Regions from separate parts of the Lysinibacillus sp. FSL M8-0216 genome, predicted to be linked through region 2. Evidence: a T-box and tRNA genes for the amino acid it is inferred to sense, from the RefSeq annotation. Region 2 holds a T-box; the other regions hold tRNA genes.
The links. A T-box is a leader RNA that pairs with one kind of tRNA and senses whether it is charged. The one in region 2 lies ahead of alaS (alanine--tRNA ligase), so its partner is inferred to be a tRNA-Ala.
Positions count from the first base shown of each region.

Region 1: it has a tRNA-Ala gene. The T-box ahead of alaS (alanine--tRNA ligase) is inferred to sense a tRNA for this amino acid. The anticodon was not compared.
Region 3: it has a tRNA-Ala gene. The T-box ahead of alaS (alanine--tRNA ligase) is inferred to sense a tRNA for this amino acid. The anticodon was not compared.
Region 4: it has a tRNA-Ala gene. The T-box ahead of alaS (alanine--tRNA ligase) is inferred to sense a tRNA for this amino acid. The anticodon was not compared.

Region 1 is NZ_CP152007.1:3,800,957-3,805,434, forward strand. Features, by position in the region: gene MKX57_RS18735 (iron ABC transporter permease) at 1-719, shown strand, start outside; gene MKX57_RS18740 (ABC transporter ATP-binding protein) at 735-1,532, shown strand; tRNA gene MKX57_RS18745 (tRNA-Glu) at 1,653-1,724, opposite strand; tRNA gene MKX57_RS18750 (tRNA-Ser) at 1,727-1,817, opposite strand; tRNA gene MKX57_RS18755 (tRNA-Asn) at 1,829-1,905, opposite strand; tRNA gene MKX57_RS18760 (tRNA-Ile) at 1,914-1,987, opposite strand; tRNA gene MKX57_RS18765 (tRNA-Gly) at 1,989-2,062, opposite strand; tRNA gene MKX57_RS18770 (tRNA-Phe) at 2,068-2,143, opposite strand; tRNA gene MKX57_RS18775 (tRNA-Asp) at 2,197-2,272, opposite strand; tRNA gene MKX57_RS18780 (tRNA-Met) at 2,276-2,350, opposite strand; tRNA gene MKX57_RS18785 (tRNA-Ser) at 2,401-2,493, opposite strand; tRNA gene MKX57_RS18790 (tRNA-Ile) at 2,512-2,585, opposite strand; tRNA gene MKX57_RS18795 (tRNA-Met) at 2,592-2,665, opposite strand; tRNA gene MKX57_RS18800 (tRNA-Ala) at 2,692-2,767, opposite strand; tRNA gene MKX57_RS18805 (tRNA-Pro) at 2,785-2,861, opposite strand; tRNA gene MKX57_RS18810 (tRNA-Arg) at 2,871-2,947, opposite strand; tRNA gene MKX57_RS18815 (tRNA-Leu) at 2,956-3,044, opposite strand; tRNA gene MKX57_RS18820 (tRNA-Gly) at 3,050-3,124, opposite strand; tRNA gene MKX57_RS18825 (tRNA-Leu) at 3,161-3,245, opposite strand; tRNA gene MKX57_RS18830 (tRNA-Lys) at 3,269-3,344, opposite strand; tRNA gene MKX57_RS18835 (tRNA-Thr) at 3,353-3,428, opposite strand; tRNA gene MKX57_RS18840 (tRNA-Val) at 3,435-3,507, opposite strand; rRNA gene rrf (5S ribosomal RNA) at 3,518-3,633, opposite strand; gene MKX57_RS18850 (IscS subfamily cysteine desulfurase) at 3,882-4,478, opposite strand, start outside.
Region 2 is NZ_CP152007.1:3,345,358-3,349,835, forward strand. Features, by position in the region: gene MKX57_RS16495 (IreB family regulatory phosphoprotein) at 1-136, opposite strand, end outside; gene alaS (alanine--tRNA ligase) at 225-2,885, opposite strand; T-box leader at 3,033-3,248, opposite strand; gene corA (magnesium/cobalt transporter CorA) at 3,316-4,281, opposite strand.
Region 3 is NZ_CP152007.1:3,808,839-3,813,316, reverse strand. Features, by position in the region: rRNA gene MKX57_RS18980 (23S ribosomal RNA) at 1-1,024, shown strand, start outside; rRNA gene rrf (5S ribosomal RNA) at 1,211-1,326, shown strand; tRNA gene MKX57_RS18970 (tRNA-Val) at 1,337-1,409, shown strand; tRNA gene MKX57_RS18965 (tRNA-Thr) at 1,416-1,491, shown strand; tRNA gene MKX57_RS18960 (tRNA-Lys) at 1,500-1,575, shown strand; tRNA gene MKX57_RS18955 (tRNA-Leu) at 1,599-1,683, shown strand; tRNA gene MKX57_RS18950 (tRNA-Gly) at 1,720-1,794, shown strand; tRNA gene MKX57_RS18945 (tRNA-Leu) at 1,800-1,888, shown strand; tRNA gene MKX57_RS18940 (tRNA-Arg) at 1,897-1,973, shown strand; tRNA gene MKX57_RS18935 (tRNA-Pro) at 1,983-2,059, shown strand; tRNA gene MKX57_RS18930 (tRNA-Ala) at 2,077-2,152, shown strand; tRNA gene MKX57_RS18925 (tRNA-Met) at 2,179-2,252, shown strand; tRNA gene MKX57_RS18920 (tRNA-Ile) at 2,259-2,332, shown strand; tRNA gene MKX57_RS18915 (tRNA-Ser) at 2,351-2,443, shown strand; tRNA gene MKX57_RS18910 (tRNA-Met) at 2,494-2,568, shown strand; tRNA gene MKX57_RS18905 (tRNA-Asp) at 2,572-2,647, shown strand; tRNA gene MKX57_RS18900 (tRNA-Phe) at 2,701-2,776, shown strand; tRNA gene MKX57_RS18895 (tRNA-Gly) at 2,782-2,855, shown strand; tRNA gene MKX57_RS18890 (tRNA-Ile) at 2,857-2,930, shown strand; tRNA gene MKX57_RS18885 (tRNA-Asn) at 2,939-3,015, shown strand; tRNA gene MKX57_RS18880 (tRNA-Ser) at 3,027-3,117, shown strand; tRNA gene MKX57_RS18875 (tRNA-Glu) at 3,120-3,191, shown strand; gene MKX57_RS18870 (VOC family protein) at 3,259-3,675, opposite strand; gene nadA (quinolinate synthase NadA) at 3,815-4,478, opposite strand, start outside.
Region 4 is NZ_CP152007.1:259,822-264,299, forward strand. Features, by position in the region: rRNA gene MKX57_RS01185 (23S ribosomal RNA) at 1-1,097, shown strand, start outside; rRNA gene rrf (5S ribosomal RNA) at 1,164-1,279, shown strand; tRNA gene MKX57_RS01195 (tRNA-Val) at 1,291-1,366, shown strand; tRNA gene MKX57_RS01200 (tRNA-Asp) at 1,371-1,443, shown strand; tRNA gene MKX57_RS01205 (tRNA-Thr) at 1,457-1,532, shown strand; tRNA gene MKX57_RS01210 (tRNA-Tyr) at 1,543-1,626, shown strand; tRNA gene MKX57_RS01215 (tRNA-Trp) at 1,631-1,704, shown strand; tRNA gene MKX57_RS01220 (tRNA-His) at 1,748-1,823, shown strand; tRNA gene MKX57_RS01225 (tRNA-Gln) at 1,833-1,907, shown strand; tRNA gene MKX57_RS01230 (tRNA-Lys) at 1,921-1,993, shown strand; tRNA gene MKX57_RS01235 (tRNA-Arg) at 2,012-2,088, shown strand; tRNA gene MKX57_RS01240 (tRNA-Pro) at 2,104-2,177, shown strand; tRNA gene MKX57_RS01245 (tRNA-Ala) at 2,190-2,265, shown strand; tRNA gene MKX57_RS01250 (tRNA-Ser) at 2,279-2,371, shown strand; tRNA gene MKX57_RS01255 (tRNA-Phe) at 2,376-2,451, shown strand; tRNA gene MKX57_RS01260 (tRNA-Gly) at 2,458-2,531, shown strand; tRNA gene MKX57_RS01265 (tRNA-Ile) at 2,536-2,609, shown strand; tRNA gene MKX57_RS01270 (tRNA-Asn) at 2,617-2,693, shown strand; tRNA gene MKX57_RS01275 (tRNA-Glu) at 2,695-2,766, shown strand; gene MKX57_RS01280 (nitric oxide synthase oxygenase) at 3,088-4,134, shown strand; gene MKX57_RS01285 (hypothetical protein) at 4,200-4,478, shown strand, end outside.

The DNA of each region.
Region 1 (4,478 bases), 460 kb from region 2:
GGGGCGGTGCAGCTGTTGTTGGTTTCTTAGCCATTTTCAGTGATTCTAATCACTCTTTAACAGTCAGTATAGAATGGATGCCATTAGCAGGTTTTATTGGTGCTACTGTAGTTGGGTGTTTGGTTTACCTATTTGCATGGAAAGATGGTGTTACGCCAAATCGTCTTGTTTTAATCGGTATTAGTGTATCCGCATTGATGCAAGCCATTACGACCATGCTAATGATTATTGGTCCTATCTATCAAGCAAGTGAAGCAAATAAGTGGATTACTGGGAGCGTCAAAAGCGCAGACTGGGATCAAGTTCAAATCGTTGTGCCCTTAATACTAGTACTCCTACTTGTCACGTTCTTTACTACACGTCAGTTAAATGTACAAGAATTAGGTGATGATACAGCGGCAGGATTAGGACAATCCGTTCAAAAAACTCGTCTATATTTAATTCTGTTATGTTGCTGCTTAGTAGCAAGTGCCATTTCCTTTGCGGGGGCAATTGGATTTGTAGGGTTGATGGCCCCTCATATCGCACGTCGTATCGTTGGTTCATCATTCGGAGTACTTGTGCCAACATCCGCAGCCATTGGAGCATTGCTCGTAATGGTTGCGGATATTATCGGTCGTACTGCGTTTAGCCCTTTAGAAGTGCCAGCTGGTGTCTTTACTGCTGCCATCGGTGCTCCTTATTTTATCTATTTATTATTTAGAAATCCTAATAAATAAAGGAGTTCATACATCATGACTGAATCCTTATTAACTAAATCCCTAACATTAAGTTATGGTGATTCCAATATTATCGAAGATCTCAATTTATCTATCCCTTTGAATGAAATTACTGTCTTAATTGGAGCGAACGGCTGTGGCAAATCTACACTTTTACGCTCTATTGCTCGATTATTAAAGCCCAAAAAGGGATCTGTGTTATTAGATGGCGAAGATATTTTTAAACTATCTACAAAGCAAGTAGCTAAAAACCTTTCTATACTTCCTCAATCACCAGTAGCACCAGAAGGCTTAACGGTTCTACAGCTCGTTAAACAAGGACGATTTCCTTATCAAAGTTGGCGCCAGCAATGGACGGAGAAGGACGAGGAAATTGTGATGAATGCCTTAAAAGCAACAGGTACGGAGCAATTACGAGATAGACCAGTGGATGAGCTATCAGGTGGGCAACGTCAACGTGCATGGATTGCTATGACACTTGCTCAAGATACAGATATTATTCTTTTAGATGAGCCTACAACCTATTTAGATCTAACTCATCAAATAGAAGTGTTAGATTTATTATTTGAATTAAATCAACAGCAAAAGCGAACAATTATTATGGTCTTACATGATATAAACCTCGCTTGTCGTTATGCCGATCATATCATTACTGTACGTGATCGAGGAGTTTATCGCCAAGGTAAGCCTGAAGAGATCATGACGACAGAATTAGTTAGCCATGTATTTGATCTTGAATGTCAAATGACATCAGATCCAATCTTTGGAACACCTTTATGTATTCCTTATGGTAAAGGACGAAATATTACGTAAGTCTTCAAAAAACAACAAGCCTTCGCCGATTGATTATCTGGCGAAGGCTTTCTTGTTACCTGTTCTTTTCCGTTCATAAAAAAAGTGCAGTAGATGTAAATTCATCTACTGCACTTAGTATGACCCGTACGGGATTCGAACCCGTGTTACCGCCGTGAAAGGGCGGTGTCTTAACCACTTGACCAACGGGCCAATGGCGGAGAAGGAGGGATTTGAACCCTCGCGCCGGTTACCCGACCTACACCCTTAGCAGGGGCGCCTCTTCAGCCTCTTGAGTACTTCCCCACACAAAAAAATGGCTCCGAAGGCAGGACTCGAACCTGCGACAACCTGATTAACAGTCAGGTGCTACTACCAACTGAGCTACTTCGGAATAAATAATGGGCCTAAATGGACTCGAACCATCGACCTCACGCTTATCAGGCGTGCGCTCTAACCAGCTGAGCTATAGGCCCTTGGAGCGGGTGATGAGAATCGAACTCACGACATCAGCTTGGAAGGCTGAGGTTTTACCATTAAACTACACCCGCATAAATGGTGGGTCAGGACGGAATCGAACCGCCGACACTTAGAGCTTCAATCTAATGCTCTACCAACTGAGCTACTGACCCATTTCGTCCATGCTAAGCTTGCTCACTTTTTGCTTCTCATGTCTATAAAAAAATGGCGGTCCCGACCGGGATCGAACCGGCGATCTCCTGCGTGACAGGCAGGCATGTTAACCGCTACACCACGGGACCATTTGGTTGCGGGGGCCGGATTTGAACCAACGACCTTCGGGTTATGAGCCCGACGAGCTACCACTGCTCCACCCCGCGATAATCTTATTGTCTTTTCGAGTTTTTAAAGCACCATTTATGAATAAAACTGGAGGAGGTAGAGGGATTCGAACCCCCGCGCGGTGTTACCCGCCTGTCGGTTTTCAAGACCGATCCCTTCAGCCAGACTTGGGTATACCTCCGTAATAATATATAAATGATGGACCTTGCAGGACTCGAACCTGCGACCGGACGGTTATGAGCCGTCTGCTCTAACCAACTGAGCTAAAGGTCCTTAAGATGGCGGCAGAGGGGATCGAACCCCCGACCTTACGGGTATGAACCGTACGCTCTAGCCAGCTGAGCTACGCCGCCAGGATCTTTATACTGGTTAATTACTATGGTGGAGCCTAGCGGGATCGAACCGCTGACCTCCTGCGTGCAAGGCAGGCGCTCTCCCAGCTGAGCTAAGGCCCCATAATATTTTTTGGAAATGGTCGGGAAGACAGGATTCGAACCTGCGACCCCTTGGTCCCAAACCAAGTGCTCTACCAAGCTGAGCTACTTCCCGTTGTTCTTATGGCGCGCCCGACAGGAGTCGAACCCATAACCTTCTGATCCGTAGTCAGACGCTCTATCCAATTGAGCTACGGGCGCATATAAAATGGTGCCGAGGACCGGAATCGAACCGGTACGGTAGTCACCTACCGCAGGATTTTAAGTCCTGTGCGTCTGCCAGTTCCGCCACCCCGGCACATTTGGAGCGGAAGACGAGGTTCGAACTCGCGACCCCCACCTTGGCAAGGTGGTGTTCTACCACTGAACTACTTCCGCATGTGCATAAGTTTTTTTATCTGGCATATTGAAAAATGGTGCGGGTGAAGGGAGTCGAACCCCCACGCCTTGCGGCGCTAGATCCTAAGTCTAGTGCGTCTGCCAATTCCGCCACACCCGCTTAATATGGTTGGTACTTATAAATGGTGAGCCATGAAGGACTCGAACCTTCGACCCTCTGATTAAAAGTCAGATGCTCTACCAACTGAGCTAATGGCTCGTCTGAAATGGTGCCGGCTATAGGAATCGAACCCACGACCTACTGATTACAAGTCAGTTGCTCTACCTGCTGAGCTAAACCGGCAAATGATGGAGGATGACGGGCTCGAACCGCCGACCCTCTGCTTGTAAGGCAGATGCTCTCCCAGCTGAGCTAATCCTCCTGGGTATTATGCCTAGCGACGTCCTACTCTCACAGGGGGAAGCCCCCAACTACCATCGGCGCTAAAGAGCTTAACTTCCGTGTTCGGTATGGGAACGGGTGTGACCTCTTTGCCATCATCACTAGACTACTTTATTATGTATCTTGTTTTGAAGTTGTTTACCTGTCCTTCAAGACAAGAATTATTGTATAACGTTTTCTCATATTGTGCAATACTTTTTTATAAAAAAAAGAAATTATTACTTTTAAAAGATATTTTTGTTAAGAAAGAGAAAATATTGCCCTGCAAAATATTATATCAATAGTTGTTTCAAAAGAAAACAATTATTTTTCATCTATATATTTTCAGCTTATGATCTTGCTTAAAACTTGCTACTAAATAGTAGCAAGTTCCATAGTCAATCTATCAATTTCTTTAAATGTTGTTGAATCTCCGAAAGATATTCTAAAGAATTGCCGTGCCGTTTCCATTGAATAATTCATAGATAAAATGGCTTTTGTTCCAGATTCGCTATGAATATCACACGCACTTCCCGTTGATATACTGATCCCTGCCTCGTTTAATTTTAATAATACATATTGCCCCTCCACTTTACTCATCATGACACCACAAATATTTGGCAATTGCTGCTTACACTCTATTAGTCGAACTGTTTTTGGTAGACGACTTTTAAAATATCTTCTTAATTCCTCGTAATGCTGTCTTTCATAACTATTATTTTCAACCGCTGCCGCAAAGGAAACAATGGCAGGTGTATCTAAAGTTCCCCCTCTTAATCCTCTTTCATGAGTTACGCCTGGTGTCAGTGCTGGAACACGAATTGCAGGGTTTATATAAACAGCGCCGCAGCCCTTAGGTCCTCCTATTTTATGTGCTGAAATTGTCATAGCGTCTCCTCCTCTTGGTATAGTTAATTTCCCAAAGGATTGTACACAATCAATATGACAGTAAACAGCGGCTTCTTTTGCCGC
Region 2 (4,478 bases):
AACCAACAATCTGATTGATAGGGTTATATCCCTTTTCCTCTAATGAAGAATGAACTTTCAACATTACCTGCTTGACTTCCTGTTCCATTGATTCTTCTGGAAAATTAAATTTCATCGTTTGATCAAATGAACTCATGACCAGCACCTCGCTTTCAGAAATAAGGAGATGTGCGAACAAGCTCATCTCCAATTTCTCTTTATTATAACATGTTTTGGTGAATTAATTAAATGGATTTAACATAATCATACACAGAAAGTAGTGCTTCATCAAGTTTTGAAGCTTCTTTTGCTCCTGCCATCGCCATATCAGGACGACCGCCACCTTTACCACCACAAGCTTCTGCAACCATTTTCACGATATTTCCAGCATGGTAATTGCCACCAACTAATTCTTTGGATACTCCAGCACATAGCATAACCTTATCACCATCCACTGCTCCAAGAACGATAACAGCCTTTGACATTTTCACCTTCAAATCATCCATCATCTGACGCAGTTGGTTATTGTCTTTTGCTTCTACCTTTGTAGAAAGAACTGTGACATCTCCAATTGTTTGTGCTGCATCAACAATTGCCCCAGCCTGAGCATTGGCAATTTTTTGAGATAATGCTTCATTGTCACGTTGTAATTCTTTGTAGTCACCTTGTAAGGCTTGTACTTTTGTTACGATATCTTTAGGGTTTGCTTTTAACAATGCTGCCGCATCATTTAAAAGAGCTTCTTCTTCTTTGACTACTTCATAAGCCACTTTACCTGTAACTGCTTCAATACGACGAGTACCCGCACCAATTCCACCTTCTGAAACAATTTTAAAGAAACCAATTTCAGAAGAGCGTTTTACATGGATACCACCGCATAGCTCGATGGAATAGTCTCCGATTGAAACGACACGTACTACATCGCCATATTTTTCGCCGAATAACGCCATTGCACCCATTTCTTTCGCTTTATCGATAGCCATTTCTTCAATAACGACCTCTATATCATCCCACACTTTTTCATTTACAATACGTTCAATTTGCTGTAATTCCTCTTTAGTCACTTGACCAAAGTGAGAGAAGTCAAAGCGTAAACGATCAGGGCCTACATATGATCCAGCTTGGTTGACATGATCACCTAATACATCTTTTAACGCACGTTGCATAATATGTGTCGCTGTATGGTTTTTAATAATTAAATTGCGATCATCACGATTAACAATTGCTTGGACAGCATCTTCCACATGCATTTCACCTGATTCAACAACTACTGTATGGAGCGGCTGACCATTTGGTGCCTTTTGAACATCCTTTACTACAGCAGTGAAGCTATCATTAGAAATGATACCGCTATCGGCAATTTGACCACCCATTTCAGCATAGAATGGTGTTTGAGCTAAAATAACTAAAGCTTCTTGGCCTTCAGATGCTACTTTTTCTACTTGACCATTCACAATCATTGCAGCAATTTCAGTATTAGCTACTAATGTGTCAAAGCCAACAAATTCACTGGCAACCGTTAAGTTTGCTAATACTTCATTTTGTACTTGCATAGAGTCAACATCTTGACGAGCCGCACGCGCACGTTCACGTTGTTCCTCCATCGCCGTTTCGAAGCCTTCATGATCGACTTTCATTCCTACTTCTTCTGCATATTCTTCCGTTAACTCGATTGGGAAACCGTAAGTATCATATAAACGGAAAGCATCTGCTCCTGGGATAAAATCATGACCAGCCGCTTTTTGTGATTCTGCTACTTCATTAAAGATTGCAAGACCACCATCTAATGTTTCATGGAAACGAATTTCTTCATTCTTAATAACGCGTTGAATAAATTCACTTTTTTCCGTTACCTCTGGATAGAAGCCTTCCATGATTTTGCCCACTGTTGGGACCAATTTAAACATAAATGGTTTCTCAATACCAATTTGTTTTGCATAGCGTACAGCACGACGTAGTAAGCGGCGTAATACATAGCCACGGCCTTCGTTTGAAGGAAGGGCACCGTCACCAATAGCAAACGCTACCGTACGAATGTGGTCTGCAACAACTTTAAATGGCGTATTTATATCTTCTTCAGAGCCGAAGATTTCATTTAAATCTACTTCACTTGGGCGTTTGTATTTACGGTTGGCAAATTCCTCAATTTTTTCAATGATAGGCATGAATAAATCCGTATCGAAATTCGTTGGTACATTTTGAACCACGGAAACAATACGTTCTAGTCCCATACCAGTATCAATATTTTGCTTTGGTAGTGGTGTATACGTTCCATCAGGATTATGGTTGAATTGAGAGAACACTAGGTTCCAAATTTCTAGATAACGTTCATTTTCCCCGCCTGGATACATTTCTGGGTCATTTTCGTCAGAGCCATATTCTACGCCGCGGTCATAGAAAATCTCTGAGTTTGGACCAGATGGACCTTCTCCAATATCCCAAAAGTTCCCCTCTAAACGAATTAAACGTTCTTCAGGAATACCAATTTCTTGATGCCAAACATCATACGCTTCCTGATCTTCAGGATGGATTGTGATAGATAGTAATTCAGGATCAAAGCCCATCCACTTTTTATCCGTTAAAAATTCCCAAGCATAATGAATAGCTTCTTTTTTGAAGTAATCCCCAATAGAAAAGTTTCCTAGCATTTCAAAGAAAGTATGGTGACGCGCCGTTTTACCTACATTTTCAATATCGTTAGTACGAATTGATTTTTGTGCATTTGTAATTCGAGGATTGTCAGGAATAACACGACCGTCAAAATACGGTTTAAGTGTAGCAACACCTGAGTTAATCCAAAGTAGGGATGGATCATTGATTGGCACTAGAGGCGCAGACGGTTCATGGTGATGCCCCTTTTCTTTAAAAAATTCCAAATACATTTGACGAATATCTACTGCTTTCATTGGATAAATTCCTCCTAGTTTATATTGTAAAATCACGATATGAATCAGACCTTGACGCCCCATCTATTCCCTGCAAACAAACATTGGTACCAACCACTATAAATGGAATTATTTTACTAAATGAAAATAAAAAAGCCCTCATCCCCAAAAAGGGACGAGGACTTATCATCTGTCTCGCGGTACCACCCTAGTTGTAAGTAAAAATTCTTACTTACCTCTTTAGCACTTGTAACGTCAGTGAACGGCAGGGATTAACTGCACTCCGGAGTAGCTTTCGGTATTTGCACTGTGAGGATTTTTTCAGCCAAGAAATCCTTTTCTTCTACACGTGCAATTACGTACTTTTTCCATCGTCGTGTTTACTTTTTCTAACGAAATTATAAGAAAAATCTATTCACCTGTCAATTGGCACTAATACGACAAATCATAACTAAGCAATCATTCTTCTGAAGTATGCCCACATTCCCCAAGTAAATAACACTAAAAAGGCACTCAGTGCAATCGTTGTAATAGGTGAATCTTGATAAGGTAATGGTACATTCATGCCAAAGAAGCTAGTAATAACAGTTAAAGGCAACATAATTGTAGAAATAACGGTTAATAAGTTCAGCTTTTCAATAGACTTGCCACTAATAATCGAGTAATACGTATCTAATGTGCTATTAACTAAGTCTCGATACGTTTCAGTGGAGTCGACAATCCGTTCAAGATGATCATTTAAATCCTTATAGAAAGGGATATTTTCCTCTTGTATATCAAATTTCCATTGTCCATTAATTGTAGAAAAAATTCTTCGTTGCGGCATGATAGCCTGACGAATTAAAATAATTGTTCGTTTTAATGAAAGGAATTCTTCTGTAACTACTTTCGGTTGATAATCATAAACTTCTTCTTCTAGCTCATCAATCCGTGCCCGAATTCGCTCTAATACAGGGAAATACTCGTCTGTAATTCCATCAATGATCGTATGCAATAAAAAATCAGTGCCTTTTTCCAAATATTTCGCACTATTTAAACAAACTTTTTCTATATGGCCAAGCCATTGTAATTTTTGTTTATGGACGGTAACAATATAATTGGGTCCCATAAAAATATTTAACTCGACCGTTGTAATTTCATTGTTACTTTTTTCATTGTAGATAGGTGCATGGAAAACGAAAAATTTATAATCCCCATAACTATCCATTTTCGGGCGTGAGCCTTCATGTAAGCAATCTTCCACTGCTAGTGGATGAAAGCCAAATACATCTGCTATATTATTTAATTCATTATGACTATACGCATATAAATCCACCCATAATAAATCCTCGCTATGAATGGGAAGTCTTAAATCATTCATTTTGAAATCGTGTTGAACTGTTTTGCTATTGTGATTGAAATAGTGAATTTTAATCATGTTACTTCACCTCGTGTTTTATTATAAAAAGTAACAAAAGGTCATTGTTTAAAACCTTCTGTCGGTGCCGGCGATAAGAAACGACGGCTGTCTCCATAAATGCTGACTATCTACCCCATGCTTACTCGGTTCAGGACTACTATCCATTTCTCATCACCTTCCTTTCATAACAAAAACACGCCTTCTACGAATGAAGG
Region 3 (4,478 bases), 460 kb from region 2:
AAGCTGCGAATTGAAGCCCCAGTAAACGGCGGCCGTAACTATAACGGTCCTAAGGTAGCGAAATTCCTTGTCGGGTAAGTTCCGACCCGCACGAAAGGCGTAACGATCTGGGCACTGTCTCAACGAGAGACTCGGTGAAATTATAGTACCTGTGAAGATGCAGGTTACCCGCGACAGGACGGAAAGACCCCGTGGAGCTTTACTGTAGCCTGATATTGAATTTTGGTACAACTTGTACAGGATAGGTAGGAGCCAGAGATCTCGGAGCGCCAGCTTCGAAGGAGGCGTCGGTGGGATACTACCCTGGTTGTATTGAAATTCTAACCCATGCCCCTTAGCGGGGCAGGAGACAGTGTCAGGCGGACAGTTTGACTGGGGCGGTCGCCTCCTAAAAGGTAACGGAGGCGCCCAAAGGTTCCCTCAGAATGGTTGGAAATCATTCGTAGAGTGTAAAGGCACAAGGGAGCTTGACTGCGAGACCTACAAGTCGAGCAGGGTCGAAAGACGGGCTTAGTGATCCGGTGGTTCCGCATGGAAGGGCCATCGCTCAACGGATAAAAGCTACCCCGGGGATAACAGGCTTATCTCCCCCAAGAGTCCACATCGACGGGGAGGTTTGGCACCTCGATGTCGGCTCATCGCATCCTGGGGCTGTAGTCGGTCCCAAGGGTTGGGCTGTTCGCCCATTAAAGCGGTACGCGAGCTGGGTTCAGAACGTCGTGAGACAGTTCGGTCCCTATCCGTCGTGGGCGTAGGAAATTTGAGAGGAGCTGTCCTTAGTACGAGAGGACCGGGATGGACACACCGCTGGTGTACCAGTTGTCTTGCCAAAGGCATCGCTGGGTAGCTATGTGTGGACGGGATAAGTGCTGAAAGCATCTAAGCATGAAGCCCCCCTCAAGATGAGATTTCCCATTACGCAAGTAAGTAAGATCCCTCAAAGACGATGAGGTAGATAGGTTCGAGGTGGAAGTGTGGTGACACATGGAGCTGACGAATACTAATCGATCGAGGACTTAACCAAAATGTTTGAAACATTCAATGAACCGTTTATCCAGTTTTGAAAGAATAATTTCTTTTATGAAGGGTTTCAAGATACGAGTAGTTCGAGGAAGCAATAGAGAGAAGGAAGGAGCGTACTCAAGTACGTGACTGACTGAACGACAGAAGCTGACGAAGAAATACGATGTATATTGAAAGCCGACTATAGTCTAGTGATGATGGCAAAGAGGTCACACCCGTTCCCATACCGAACACGGAAGTTAAGCTCTTTAGCGCCGATGGTAGTTGGGGGCTTCCCCCTGTGAGAGTAGGACGTCGCTAGGCATAATACCCAGGAGGATTAGCTCAGCTGGGAGAGCATCTGCCTTACAAGCAGAGGGTCGGCGGTTCGAGCCCGTCATCCTCCATCATTTGCCGGTTTAGCTCAGCAGGTAGAGCAACTGACTTGTAATCAGTAGGTCGTGGGTTCGATTCCTATAGCCGGCACCATTTCAGACGAGCCATTAGCTCAGTTGGTAGAGCATCTGACTTTTAATCAGAGGGTCGAAGGTTCGAGTCCTTCATGGCTCACCATTTATAAGTACCAACCATATTAAGCGGGTGTGGCGGAATTGGCAGACGCACTAGACTTAGGATCTAGCGCCGCAAGGCGTGGGGGTTCGACTCCCTTCACCCGCACCATTTTTCAATATGCCAGATAAAAAAACTTATGCACATGCGGAAGTAGTTCAGTGGTAGAACACCACCTTGCCAAGGTGGGGGTCGCGAGTTCGAACCTCGTCTTCCGCTCCAAATGTGCCGGGGTGGCGGAACTGGCAGACGCACAGGACTTAAAATCCTGCGGTAGGTGACTACCGTACCGGTTCGATTCCGGTCCTCGGCACCATTTTATATGCGCCCGTAGCTCAATTGGATAGAGCGTCTGACTACGGATCAGAAGGTTATGGGTTCGACTCCTGTCGGGCGCGCCATAAGAACAACGGGAAGTAGCTCAGCTTGGTAGAGCACTTGGTTTGGGACCAAGGGGTCGCAGGTTCGAATCCTGTCTTCCCGACCATTTCCAAAAAATATTATGGGGCCTTAGCTCAGCTGGGAGAGCGCCTGCCTTGCACGCAGGAGGTCAGCGGTTCGATCCCGCTAGGCTCCACCATAGTAATTAACCAGTATAAAGATCCTGGCGGCGTAGCTCAGCTGGCTAGAGCGTACGGTTCATACCCGTAAGGTCGGGGGTTCGATCCCCTCTGCCGCCATCTTAAGGACCTTTAGCTCAGTTGGTTAGAGCAGACGGCTCATAACCGTCCGGTCGCAGGTTCGAGTCCTGCAAGGTCCATCATTTATATATTATTACGGAGGTATACCCAAGTCTGGCTGAAGGGATCGGTCTTGAAAACCGACAGGCGGGTAACACCGCGCGGGGGTTCGAATCCCTCTACCTCCTCCAGTTTTATTCATAAATGGTGCTTTAAAAACTCGAAAAGACAATAAGATTATCGCGGGGTGGAGCAGTGGTAGCTCGTCGGGCTCATAACCCGAAGGTCGTTGGTTCAAATCCGGCCCCCGCAACCAAATGGTCCCGTGGTGTAGCGGTTAACATGCCTGCCTGTCACGCAGGAGATCGCCGGTTCGATCCCGGTCGGGACCGCCATTTTTTTATAGACATGAGAAGCAAAAAGTGAGCAAGCTTAGCATGGACGAAATGGGTCAGTAGCTCAGTTGGTAGAGCATTAGATTGAAGCTCTAAGTGTCGGCGGTTCGATTCCGTCCTGACCCACCATTTATGCGGGTGTAGTTTAATGGTAAAACCTCAGCCTTCCAAGCTGATGTCGTGAGTTCGATTCTCATCACCCGCTCCAAGGGCCTATAGCTCAGCTGGTTAGAGCGCACGCCTGATAAGCGTGAGGTCGATGGTTCGAGTCCATTTAGGCCCATTATTTATTCCGAAGTAGCTCAGTTGGTAGTAGCACCTGACTGTTAATCAGGTTGTCGCAGGTTCGAGTCCTGCCTTCGGAGCCATTTTTTTGTGTGGGGAAGTACTCAAGAGGCTGAAGAGGCGCCCCTGCTAAGGGTGTAGGTCGGGTAACCGGCGCGAGGGTTCAAATCCCTCCTTCTCCGCCATTGGCCCGTTGGTCAAGTGGTTAAGACACCGCCCTTTCACGGCGGTAACACGGGTTCGAATCCCGTACGGGTCATACAAAAAACAGTAGATGCATGTGCGTCTACTGTTTTTTTATAGAAAACTAATATAAGATAAACGATTTACTCTTGATTCATTGCATGCTCATCCATATAAACTACTTCCCAAATATGCCCATCTAAATCTTGAAAACCCCAGCCATACATAAATCCATGATCCTGTGGATCACTATAAGGTTTACCCCCGGAGGCAAGTGCCTTATTTACTAGCTGATCTACTTGCTCGCGATTTTCTGCAGATAGACATAAAATTGCTTGGGCAGAAACAGTAGTATCCGGTATCTCCTTGTTACTAAATCCTTTGAAGCGATCTTCGACCATTAGTAAAGCAAAAATATTTTCGCTAATAATCATTGAGGAAGTTGTTTCATCACTGAATTGTTGATTGAACTCAAAACCTAACTCCTTAAAAAATGACGTGGATTTGTTTACATTTTTTACTGGTAAATTAATGAAAATATTTTTCGATTGAAAAGACATTTCTTATCACCTCCAAATCGACATTATCATAAAAAATAAATGAGTGTCAATTTCAGGAGGTAACCAGATACTTAATTTTATGAGCAAATAAAAAGCAGAAATATTGTTTTTTACAACATCTCTGCTTTAAAATCGTAATTTATCTTCTTGCTAACATTCTTTCCAGAGAACTAAGAGCTTCAGTGCTAGTATGGCTATCAACTTGAATACGGTTATGTGGTTGACCTTGTTCAATGCTTTCTAAGCACCATAGTAAATGGGGGAGATCAATGCGATTCATTGTTAGGCAAGGACAAAAGTTTTCATTTAAAGAGATGATCTGTTTATCTGGATGCTGCTTTATAATACGATTGACCAGATTCATTTCTGTCCCTATTGCCCATGCAGATCCACTAGGTGCTTGACTAATTGTATCGATAATGTACTTAGTTGAACCAGCATCATCAGCCGCATCTACAACTTCACGACTACATTCAGGGTGAACAATAATTTTCATGGCTGGATATTCCTTACGAACAGTCTCTGTATGTTGAACTGTAAATCCTTCATGTACAGAGCAATGACCCTTCCACAGAATAACTTGGATGTTCTCAAGAGGCTGTTTAGTTTCAAGTATATTTTTATGCGGATTCCAAACGGCCATATTCTCGAGTGGAACACCTAAGTCATAAGCAGTATTTCTGCCTAAATGTTGGTCGGGTAAAAAGAAGATACGCTGTTTTTGTGTAAATGCCCACTGAACAAGCTCTTTCGCATTAGAGGATGTTACACATGCACCACCATGTCTTCCTGTAAAGGCTTTA
Region 4 (4,478 bases), 1.7 Mb from region 2:
AACCGTAAGGTGACGTATAGGGGCTGACGCCTGCCCGGTGCTGGAAGGTTAAGAGGAGTGGTTAGCGCAAGCGAAGCTGCGAATTGAAGCCCCAGTAAACGGCGGCCGTAACTATAACGGTCCTAAGGTAGCGAAATTCCTTGTCGGGTAAGTTCCGACCCGCACGAAAGGCGTAACGATCTGGGCACTGTCTCAACGAGAGACTCGGTGAAATTATAGTACCTGTGAAGATGCAGGTTACCCGCGACAGGACGGAAAGACCCCGTGGAGCTTTACTGTAGCCTGATATTGAATTTTGGTACAACTTGTACAGGATAGGTAGGAGCCAGAGATCTCGGAGCGCCAGCTTCGAAGGAGGCGTCGGTGGGATACTACCCTGGTTGTATTGAAATTCTAACCCATGCCCCTTAGCGGGGCAGGAGACAGTGTCAGGCGGACAGTTTGACTGGGGCGGTCGCCTCCTAAAAGGTAACGGAGGCGCCCAAAGGTTCCCTCAGAATGGTTGGAAATCATTCGTAGAGTGTAAAGGCACAAGGGAGCTTGACTGCGAGACCTACAAGTCGAGCAGGGTCGAAAGACGGGCTTAGTGATCCGGTGGTTCCGCATGGAAGGGCCATCGCTCAACGGATAAAAGCTACCCCGGGGATAACAGGCTTATCTCCCCCAAGAGTCCACATCGACGGGGAGGTTTGGCACCTCGATGTCGGCTCATCGCATCCTGGGGCTGTAGTCGGTCCCAAGGGTTGGGCTGTTCGCCCATTAAAGCGGTACGCGAGCTGGGTTCAGAACGTCGTGAGACAGTTCGGTCCCTATCCGTCGTGGGCGTAGGAAATTTGAGAGGAGCTGTCCTTAGTACGAGAGGACCGGGATGGACACACCGCTGGTGTACCAGTTGTCTTGCCAAAGGCATCGCTGGGTAGCTATGTGTGGACGGGATAAGTGCTGAAAGCATCTAAGCATGAAGCCCCCCTCAAGATGAGATTTCCCATTACGCAAGTAAGTAAGATCCCTCAAAGACGATGAGGTAGATAGGTTCGAGGTGGAAGTGTGGTGACACATGGAGCTGACGAATACTAATCGATCGAGGACTTAACCAAAAAAGTTTGAAACCTTCAATGAACCGTTTATCCAGTTTTGAAAGAATAAGCTTTCAATTGAATAAGTGAAGTGATGATGGCAAAGAGGTCACACCCGTTCCCATACCGAACACGGAAGTTAAGCTCTTTAGCGCCGATGGTAGTTGGGGGCTTCCCCCTGTGAGAGTAGGACGTCGCTTCGCTTATTTTTTATGGAGGATTAGCTCAGTTGGGAGAGCACCTGCCTTACAAGCAGGGGGTCGGCGGTTCGAGCCCGTCATCCTCCACCATTTTGGTCCCGTGGTGTAGCGGTTAACATGCCTGCCTGTCACGCAGGAGATCGCCGGTTCGATCCCGGTCGGGACCGTTATTTTTTTATTGCCGGTGTAGCTCAGTTGGTAGAGCAACTGACTTGTAATCAGTAGGTCGTGGGTTCGACTCCTATCGCCGGCACCATTATTCCCTTGGAGGGGTAGCGAAGTGGCTAAACGCGGCGGACTGTAAATCCGCTCCTTAGGGTTCGGCGGTTCGAATCCGTCCCCCTCCACCATTTTAGGGGCATAGTTCAACGGTAGAATAGAGGTCTCCAAAACCTTTGGTGTGGGTTCGATTCCTACTGCCCCTGCCAGGTATTGAGGTACTCGTTCATATATGGCTGTTATTATATAGTGGCGGTTGTGGCGAAGTGGTTAACGCATCGGATTGTGGTTCCGACATTCGTGGGTTCGATTCCCATCAGTCGCCCCATTTTAAAATTGGGGTATAGCCAAGCGGTAAGGCAACGGATTTTGATTCCGTCATGCCTAGGTTCGAATCCTAGTACCCCAGCCATTTTTTATTTTACGAGCCATTAGCTCAGTTGGTAGAGCATCTGACTTTTAATCAGAGGGTCGAAGGTTCGAGTCCTTCATGGCTCATCATTTTTTATTAATTTTGCGCCCGTAGCTCAATTGGATAGAGCGTCTGACTACGGATCAGAAGGTTATGGGTTCGACTCCTGTCGGGCGCGCCAATTTATTCATGTTTTCGGAATGTAGCTCAGCTTGGTAGAGCACTTGGTTTGGGACCAAGGGGTCGTAGGTTCGAATCCTGTCATTCCGATCATCTATAAATGGGGCCTTAGCTCAGCTGGGAGAGCGCCTGCCTTGCACGCAGGAGGTCAGCGGTTCGATCCCGCTAGGCTCCACCATTTTAATATTTTTGGAGGTATACCCAAGTCTGGCTGAAGGGATCGGTCTTGAAAACCGACAGGCGGGTAACACCGCGCGGGGGTTCGAATCCCTCTACCTCCTCCATTTCGGGTCAGTAGCTCAGTTGGTAGAGCATTAGATTGAAGCTCTAAGTGTCGGCGGTTCGATTCCGTCCTGACCCACCATTATTTGCGGGTGTAGTTTAATGGTAAAACCTCAGCCTTCCAAGCTGATGTCGTGAGTTCGATTCTCATCACCCGCTCCAAAATGGGCCTATAGCTCAGCTGGTTAGAGCGCACGCCTGATAAGCGTGAGGTCGATGGTTCGAGTCCATTTAGGCCCATCATTATTCCGAAGTAGCTCAGTTGGTAGTAGCACCTGACTGTTAATCAGGTTGTCGCAGGTTCGAGTCCTGCCTTCGGAGCCACGGCCCGTTGGTCAAGTGGTTAAGACACCGCCCTTTCACGGCGGTAACACGGGTTCGAATCCCGTACGGGTCATCAAGCATGTAGCACAGTTGTGTGCTACATGCTTTTTTTATCTTTGCATAAACAGGTATCAAAGCTATAAATCCTTTGACAAGGTTTTGTAGCTTTTTAATGTTAGGTCTAAACATTTCCTTCTACCAAATGCTCATAATCCCTCTCTTTTTATAGGCTCGTTTAAAGGAGTACTATAATTCAATTACTACTTGGAACGATGCTTTATAGTAAATTTGAACAAACTATTTCATATATGCAATATGTATGTTTTTTCACTAGCTATTTTCATGGTGCTTATTGCCTCGTTCCTCTAATATGAGGATAAGTGGAGGAATCGATATGAATATACAGGAGATACAATGTTTTTTAAATCAATACCAGCTGGAACAAAATGAATCCAAACTTTGGTTAGAAAATAGATTACAACAGATTAAAAGTGCAGGGGAATATAAGCCTACAACAGAGGAGCTAGTTTTTGGCGCACGAGTTGCATGGCGTAATAGCAATAAATGTATTGGACGGTTGTTTTGGCAATCATTGCATGTAGTAGATGCACGAGAAGTTTTAGATGAACAGGGCATTTTTCAAAAGTTACTAGAGCATATTGAGTATGCCACTAATCATGGGAAAATTCGTCCAACTATAACAGTGTTTGCAACTGACAGAGTACGGATTTGGAATCATCAGCTAATTCGTTATGCAGGCTACGAAACAGAAGAAGGCATTATTGGAGATGCACATTCCATCATTTTTACAAAAGTATGTGAATCGATGGGCTGGAAAGGCGAGCGTACGCCGTTTGATGTATTACCACTTGTCATACAGGTAGATGGACATGCTCCCCAACTATTTACGATTCCTACCGAGTATATTTTAGAGGTTCCAATACGTCATCCGGAATCGGAAGCTGTAGAGAAATTAGAATTGAAATGGTATGCTGTTCCTATTATTTCGAGTATGCGTTTTCAAATGGCTGGCATTGATTTTCAAGCAGCTCCATTTAATGGCTGGTATATGGGGACTGAAATTGGGGCACGCAATTTAGCCGATCATGAGCGTTATAATATGCTCCCAGCTATTGCGGATATATTTAATCTGGATACAACCAAACAAGCTTCTCTTTGGCGTGACCGAGCATTAGTGGAGCTCAATATAGCTGTCCTTCATTCTTTTAAAGAGAATGGTGTGAGCATTGTAGATCATCATACTGCTGCTCAGCAGTTTAAATTATTTGAGGAAGCTGAGGAATCAGCAGGGCGAGAAGTTACGGGTAACTGGACATGGTTAATCCCACCACTTTCCCCTGCGACCACTCATATATTCCATAAGCCTTATGTAAATACCTACCATACGCCCAATTATTTTTATCAGAAACCATGTTATTAACTTTAAAGGAGTTGTTCATAAACGAACAGCTCCTAAGTACCTTTTTAGGAGAGAGGCAATTCAAGATGTTGAACCAAAATATTTCGAATATCCCTTGGCAACAATTGACGACACCTTATGGCAGAGGAACAGACATTCCTCGCCTAATTGAACAGGAACAATATCAAGAGCTGACTGAACTAATCGAACATCAAGGAACACTTTGGCAGGTGACGCCATGGGTTTTGCTTATTCTTTTAAAAAAGCTTTCAAGTAAAAATGTGAAGGAAGTCTCCTTAGCAGAAATAGAGCTTTATTTAGCTGTGGCTCATGCAATAACTGAGGATTATCAAGATTCAACACAT